2 regions of the Cellulomonas fimi ATCC 484 genome follow, and region 2 is predicted to be linked to the other one. Evidence: riboswitches for the same ligand, from Rfam matches in the RefSeq annotation. Region 2 holds a riboswitch; the other holds the start of a gene.
What was found. A riboswitch is a leader RNA that binds a small molecule or an ion and turns the genes downstream of it on or off. The one in region 2 is predicted to bind S-adenosylmethionine.

Region 1: linked by a shared signal. The riboswitch ahead of CELF_RS06080 (MetQ/NlpA family ABC transporter substrate-binding protein) and the one ahead of CELF_RS17460 (NADPH-dependent FMN reductase) in region 2 are both predicted to bind S-adenosylmethionine.

The regions. Positions count from the first base shown of each region.
Region 1 covers NC_015514.1:1,319,845-1,323,237, reverse strand. The annotation lists gene CELF_RS06085 (methionine ABC transporter ATP-binding protein) at 1-253, opposite strand, end outside; gene CELF_RS06080 (MetQ/NlpA family ABC transporter substrate-binding protein) at 382-1,335, opposite strand; SAM riboswitch class IV at 1,813-1,927, opposite strand; gene CELF_RS06075 (PadR family transcriptional regulator) at 2,053-2,772, opposite strand; gene CELF_RS06070 (ADP-ribosylglycohydrolase family protein) at 3,011-3,393, shown strand, end outside.
Region 2 covers NC_015514.1:3,868,182-3,871,574, forward strand. The annotation lists gene CELF_RS17450 (AAA family ATPase) at 1-347, opposite strand, end outside; gene CELF_RS17455 (tyrosine-protein phosphatase) at 472-1,275, opposite strand; SAM riboswitch class IV at 1,370-1,479, shown strand; gene CELF_RS17460 (NADPH-dependent FMN reductase) at 1,495-2,055, shown strand; gene CELF_RS17465 (flavin reductase family protein) at 2,052-2,594, shown strand; gene CELF_RS17470 (L,D-transpeptidase) at 2,743-3,393, shown strand, end outside.

The DNA.
Region 1 (3,393 bases), 1.7 Mb from region 2:
GGCGCTTGCGCTCGAGCTGGCGCTCGCTCAGCGCGGCGACGTCGTCGCCGTCGACGAGGAGCTGCCCGGACGTCACGCGCTCGAGGCCGTTGATGAGCCGCACGAGCGTGCTCTTGCCGGCGCCGGAGTAGCCGATGACACCGAAGATCTCGCCCTTCTCGACGGCGAGGTCGACGCCGTCGACGGCGTGGATCGGCCCGTTCGGGCCGTCGAACACCTTGCGGACGTCGCGGAACTCGATGATGGGGGTCACGTGGGGGACCTTTCGCAAGGCCGGTCGGGCCTCGTCGGGTGGACCGGGGCGGCGGGCTGGGGTGGCGCCCGGGGGAACGGCTGCGCGGCCCGGCGCCTCGCGGTGAGGTGCCGGGCCGCGCGGGGGGGTCAGCCCGCGGCCTTGAGGTTCTCCTGCGTCTCGGCGAGGACGTCCTTCAGCTTCGCCGCGTCGTAGCCCTCGACGATGACGGCGGTGCCGCCGGAGGACTCGACGACCGACTCGAGCACCTTCGGGTCGTGGTAGAGCTCGACGATCTTCTGGTACGCCGGGTTGTCCACGTCGTCCGGGCGGGCCGCGATGACGTTGATGTACGGCTGCGCGCCCTGCGAGCTCGGGTCGTCCGCGAAGACGTAGCCGTCGAGGTCGAAGCCCGCGTCGGTCGCGAAGTTGTTGTTGACGATCACGCCCGCGATGTCGGGGTCGCTGATGAGGCCGGCGGTCTGCGAGGCCTCCACCGGGCGCACGACGACCGTGGACTTCTCGGTGTCGACGTCGTCCGGCGTCGGGACCTTGGGCTCGCCGGTGAACGTGATGAGCCCGGCCTCCTCGAGCACGAACAGCGCGCGCGCCTGGTTGGTCGCGTCGTTGGGGATCGCGACCTGCTCGCCCTTCGTGAACTCGCTGACGTCCTCGTGCTTCTCGGAGTACAGCGGCAGCGGGACGATCAGCGTGGAGCCGATGGGCTGCAGGTCGTCGCCGGTGTTGTTGTTGTGGTCGGCCAGATACAGGATGTGCTGGAACGCGTTGAGGTCGATCTCGTCCTCGGTGAGCGCCGGGTTCGGCTGCGTGTACTCCGAGAAGCCGACGATCTCGAGGTCGATCCCCTCCTCCGCGGCCAGCTCGGTGAGGATCTCCCAGTGCGGCTGGGCGACGTCGGTCGTCCCGAGGCGCACGACGGTCGCACCCTCCTCCGCGGCGGCGGCGTCGTCCGTGCCGGGACGTGTGAGCGCGAACACGAGCGCGGCGACGAGGACCACCACGGCGACGACGGCACCGACGACGAGGCCGGTGCGGCGTCCGCCTCCGTTCTTGGCCGGCAGGACGGGGACGTTCTCGGACATGCGTGTCTCCTAGGGGTGCACCCGGCGACTGCCGGGAAGGCGGGGCGTCGGGCGGCGACGCAGGGAGGTGCCGGGCCCGGGCGGGCCGGCGGGGGACGGAGGACGGCGCGACGCCGTCCGGCGAGGCACCCGGCGCGGGCGCCGGGTGCCTCAGGTGCGACGGGGGACGGCTCGGTGCCGGCTCAGGCCAGCGGGCCGCGGGTCGCCGGACACGCGGGCATGCGACACATGACGGCCGTGGTGGCGGTCAGGGTGCGGGCCTCGCGGGTGTCCATCGATCGACCTCTTCCTCGGGCCGGGGCGCGGTGGCTCCCGGCGGTACCGTCAGTGAAGCGGTGCTGCTGGACACGTGTCAAATTCCGATCATTCGTATCGGGATTTGAGACGGCCAGCAGGTGGGCACGCGGTCGCGGGGCGGTCGCACGGGCGTGCGACGCGGGAGCGGTGCGCATGGTCCTCCTCGGGCGCCGGGGCGCCGGCCGACTTGTGGGCGCCACCGTGACGCACCACCGGTTCTCGCCCCGGGGCACCCCGCTCGATCAGGAGGGTTGCCGTGCAGCCAGCCGGGTACTTGACGCTGCAGCTCGTGAACCGCGGCCAGGATAGTCGATCGGTGACCACCCGGTCAGCGAGACGCTCGTCACGGCGGGCAGCACGACGACCCCTCCGGCGCGGCATGCGTCGGAGGGGTCGTCGTCGTGCGGACGGACCGGCCCGTCAGGCCGTGGCACCCTCCGCAGGTGCGTCGCCGCCCTGACCTGCGACGGCGTGGAGGTCGGCCGGGGCGACCGGCTCGCCCGCGAGCAGCAGGTACAGGTCGCGCCGGGCGCGGTCGAGGACCGCCACGGCGGCCGTCGCCTGCTCCGGGGTACCCGTGCGCGCCACCTGGACGGCGGCGGCGGACAGCGCCTCGAGGGCCGGGCGCAGCGCCCGGTGCGGCTGCTCGGGACGCTCTGCGGCGTCGAGCCACGGCGCTCCGAGGGCGTCGCGGTGCTCCTCGACGTGCGCGCGGCCCGCGTCGGTGAGGCTGGCCAGGCGCCGGCCGCCCTGGGCGACGAGGGTCACGAGACCCTCGTCCTCCAGGAGTGCGAGCGCCGGGTAGACGGCGCCGGGGCTGGGCCGCCAGCGCCCCTGCGAGCGCTCGGCGACCTCCTGGATGAGCTGGTAGCCGTGCATCGGCTGCTCGGCGAGCAGGAGCAGGACCGCGGCGCGGATGTCGCCCCGCCCCGCCCTCCCCCGTCCGCCGCGGCCGTGCGGGCCGCCGTGCCGAGGACCGAAGCCGCCACGCGGGCCGGGTCCGAACCCCGCGCCGAAGCCGGGACCGGGTCCAGGACGGAAGCCGGGGCCGGGTCCGAAGCCCCCGCCGCGGCCGCGGCGGTCGCCCTCGCCGGGGACGTCGTGCAGGTCGGGGTCGTGGTGGAAGTGGTGGTGTCGCATGGTCGTCCTCCTGAGGTCTGGGGTGGGTCGTCGGGAGGGTGCTTCCTGGCGCGGGCAGGTCTCGACCGGTGGTCCGGGAGGTGCGGGCCTCGCGTCCCGACGTCTCGAACGATATATCGTTGATAGATCGTTGACAAGACCGCGGGATCCGCGCCCGCACGCCCGTGGCATGCTGCGCCCGGTCGGCCCGTGGCCCGGCCACCGCCACACCCCCCCCGCGACCGACGGAGACCCGCCCGTGGACGACGCCCAGACCGCCCTGCTCGACCGCGCCGCGGGCGTGCTGCTGGCCCAGGCGGTCGGCGACGCGCTCGGCGTCCCGTACGAGTTCGCACCGCCGTTCGACGGGCCGGCGCGGATGGTCGGCGGCGGGCTCGGGCCCTACGCACCCGGCGAGTGGTCCGACGACACCCAGATGAGCGTCTGCGTCGCGCGCGTCGCCGCCACGGGCACCGACCTGACGTCCGACGCGGCGCTCGACGCGGTCGCCGACGGCTTCCTCGCCTGGCTCACGGGTGGCGCGTCCGACGTCGGCGCGCAGACCCGTCAGGTCCTCACGACCGAGACCCCCGGGCCGGGCAGCGCGGCAAACCTGCGCGCGCGGTCCGCGCAGCTGCACGA
Region 2 (3,393 bases):
CGCACGTCCTCCTTGACGGGGTCGATCCCGATGACGTCCGCCAGGCGCACGTCGACCTGCTCGGGCCGGTAGACGACGTGCGGCGACCGGGCGGAGCCGACCTGCGTGCCGACCATCAGCAGCAGCAGCGCGGCGAAGAACAGCACCGGCACGAGCACGAGCGGGTCGACCGCGGGCACCGACGGGACGATCTCGCGGCCCAGCAGGGCGCTCACGATGACGTACGCCTCGAGCGCGAGGACGACGACCGCGAGCCGGTACACGCGGCGGCGGCGCATGCGCTCGCGGTCGCGCGCGATGTCGTGCGCGCCGCGCCGGATGGGGGAGACCAGCTCGTCCTCGTGCACGCGTCCGCCTTCCGTCGGGTCCGGTCCGCCCATCGTCGGCGCGCCACGCCGGGTGCGGCAACATCGGACATACCGGACCACCCGAACGGACCAACCGGACGAACCGCGCAGGTCGCGGAGCCCGTCAGTGCTCGCGCAGCGTGCGCCGCAGCGCCTCGACCTCGACCTCGCCGAGCCCGAGCCCGTCGCGCAGGTACGCGTCGAAGGAGCCGAACCGGTCGTCGACGGTGTCGAGCGCGGCCCGCAGGTAGTCCGGCCGGACCTCGAGGAACGGGGTCAGCACCGCGGGGTCGCCGCCCGCGTCCTCGAGCTGCGCGAGCAGCGGCGCGAACCGGGCACGCACGGCCGGGTTCACGGCGAGGAACTCCTCGGTCGCGTCGTCCTCGGCGACGCCCGCCGCCAGCAGCAGCACCGTGGCTGCCCAGCCGGTGCGGTCCTTCCCGGCCGTGCAGTGGAACAGCACGGGCGCGCCCCGCGCGTCGAGGACCGTGCGGACCAGCGTCGCGTAGCCGGCTCGCGCGGCCGGCGCCGCGACGAGCCTGCGGTACGTCGCGCGCATCTGCTCGGCGACGTCCGCGCCGTCGAGCGCCTCGGCCAGGGCCGCCGGACGGCTCAGCAGCGACGCGGCCGCGGTCGCCGCGGCCCGCGGCATGTCGGCGAGGACGTCGACCTCGACGAGCGACGCACCCCGCGGCACCCGCTCCGGGCGCGCCTCCCGCTCGGCGGCCGTGCGCAGGTCCACGACCGTCCGGATGCCGAGGCCCGCGAGCGCCGGGTCGTCCACGACGTCGTCGGACGACAGCTCTCCCGAGCGGAACACGACCCCGCGCGCGACTGTCCCGCCGTCGGCGGTGCGGCGCCCGCCCAGGTCGCGCAGGTTCGTCACCGCCGTCGCGGGCAGCACGTGCGGGTCGGGGACCTCCGTCATCCCGCGATCGTGGCACGACGCGCGCTGTCCGCACTGCGAGATCACCGGCCGAACCCCTTGTCGGGCTCCACGCCGCTGGTAGAAACCGCGGCCAGGTCACGAGCACCAGCACGCAAGCCCCGGCTCGCTGGTCAGCAACCCCTCCACGACGGGGTGCTCCGGGAGATGACCCGGCCGCGCCACCCGGTGCGGCAAGCGTGAACGTGAAGGAGCAGCACCGTGAGCCACCTCGTCCCCGTGGTCGCCCTCGTCGGCAACCCCCGTCCGGCGTCCCGCACCCGCAGCACCGCGGAGCGCGTCGCCGCGCGAGTCCTGCCGCACGTGGGCGCCGATCCCGGCACGCCGACGTCCGCCGTCACGACCGTCGACCTCGCGGCCCTCGCGCCCCAGCTCTTCGCGGCCGAGCACCCCGACGTCGACGCCGCGCTGCGGACCGTCGCCGGCGCGGGCGTGCTCGTCGTCGCGACACCCGTCTACAAGGCCTCGTACACCGGGCTGCTGAAGGCGTTCCTCGACGGGTACGGGCCGGACGCGCTCGCGGGCGTCGTCGCCGTGCCGCTGGTCGTGTCGGGCTCCCCCGCGCACACCCTCGTCGGCGAGGCGTACCTGCGCCCGCTCCTCGTCGAGCTCGGCGCGACCGTCCCGACACGCGCCCTCGCCGTCACCGAGGCCGAGCTCGCCGACCTCGACACGGTCGTCGACCGCTGGCTCGAGCGGGCCGCCGAGCCGCTGCGCCGCGCGCTGCACGGCACGGCCGCCCTCGCCGGGGCGCTCCGGTGACCGCCGAGGTGCTCCGCGCCCTCGACGCGGACCTCGCGCAGCAGGACGAGCCGCAGCTGTCCCCCGACGCGTACAAGGAGGTGTTCCGCCGGCACCCCGCGGGCGTCGCCGTCGTGACGCTGCGCGACGAGGACCGGCTCGTCGGGTTCACCGCGACGTCCGTCATCTCCGTGTCCGCCGCGCCGCCGCTGCTCGCCTTCTCGCTCGCGTCGACGTCGTCGTCGTGGCCCGCCGTGGCGCGCGCCCGGACGCTCGCGATCAGCTTCCTGTCCGGCGCGCAGGACGACGTGTCCGCGCGGTTCGCGACGAGCGGCATCGACCGGTTCGCCGCCGGGGGCTGGACGGCGCTGCCGTCCGGGGAGCCCGTGATCGACGGTGCCGTGTCGTGGGTGCGGGGGCGCGTCGTGCAGCGCACGCCCGTCGGGGGGTCGTACCTGGTGTCGGTCCGCGCGCTCGCGCACGGCACGACCACCGAGGTCACGCCGCTCGTCTACCACGACCGCACGTACCACCGGATCGGCGACGCGACGGCGATCTGACCCCGCACGCCGCGGTCGGCGACGCGCCCGCGGACGGGGGTGCGGCCGGCCGGGTGCAGCGGCCGCTTTGCGGTGCTCCACCGGTGCGGCGCACGATGGACGTGCACGCGCGTGCTCCCGCGCCACGCTCCACCCGGAGGTCGTCCGCATGCCCGTCGTCGCCGCCCGGCACCATTCCGTCGTGGCCCCGGCCGGTGCGCGCGCGGACGGCCGGGCGCGGCAGGGGGCGCGGCGACGAGCGGTACGGCGGCGGGCGCTGCGGGCGTCGGTGGCCGGTGCGCTGGTCGTGGCGGCGCTCGCGGGCTGCGCCGGTACCGCCGAGCGGGCCGCGCCCGAGCCCGTCCTCGTGCCGCAGCCCGTCGCCGTGGCCAAGGCCGCCGCACCCGCGCCGCCGCCTCCCGTCGACCTGGCGACGCTGCCCGTCGTCGACCTCCTGCACGTCGTCCCGGGACTGCCCGGCCCGGACGGGCTGACGCCCCTGGAGAACGAGGACCCGGCCCTGGGCCGCTGGCGGACCGTCGTGGTCACCGAGCCGACGGCCGCGCACGCGTCGGCGGGCGGCCCGGCCGTCGGGGTCCTGCCGTCCGAGGTGCTCGGTGCCGCGAACGTCCTGCCCGTCGTCGAGGAGTCGCCCGGGTGGGTGCGCGTGCTCGTCGCGACGCGCGGCGCGCTGCCCCGCGAGGACCGCAGCCGGGTCAACGGCCGGACGGCGTGGGTCCGCACCTCGGACGTGGCGCCGTCCGGCACGGACTGGTCGGTCGTGGTCGACGTCGCGGCGCAGACGCTCACCGTCGACGAC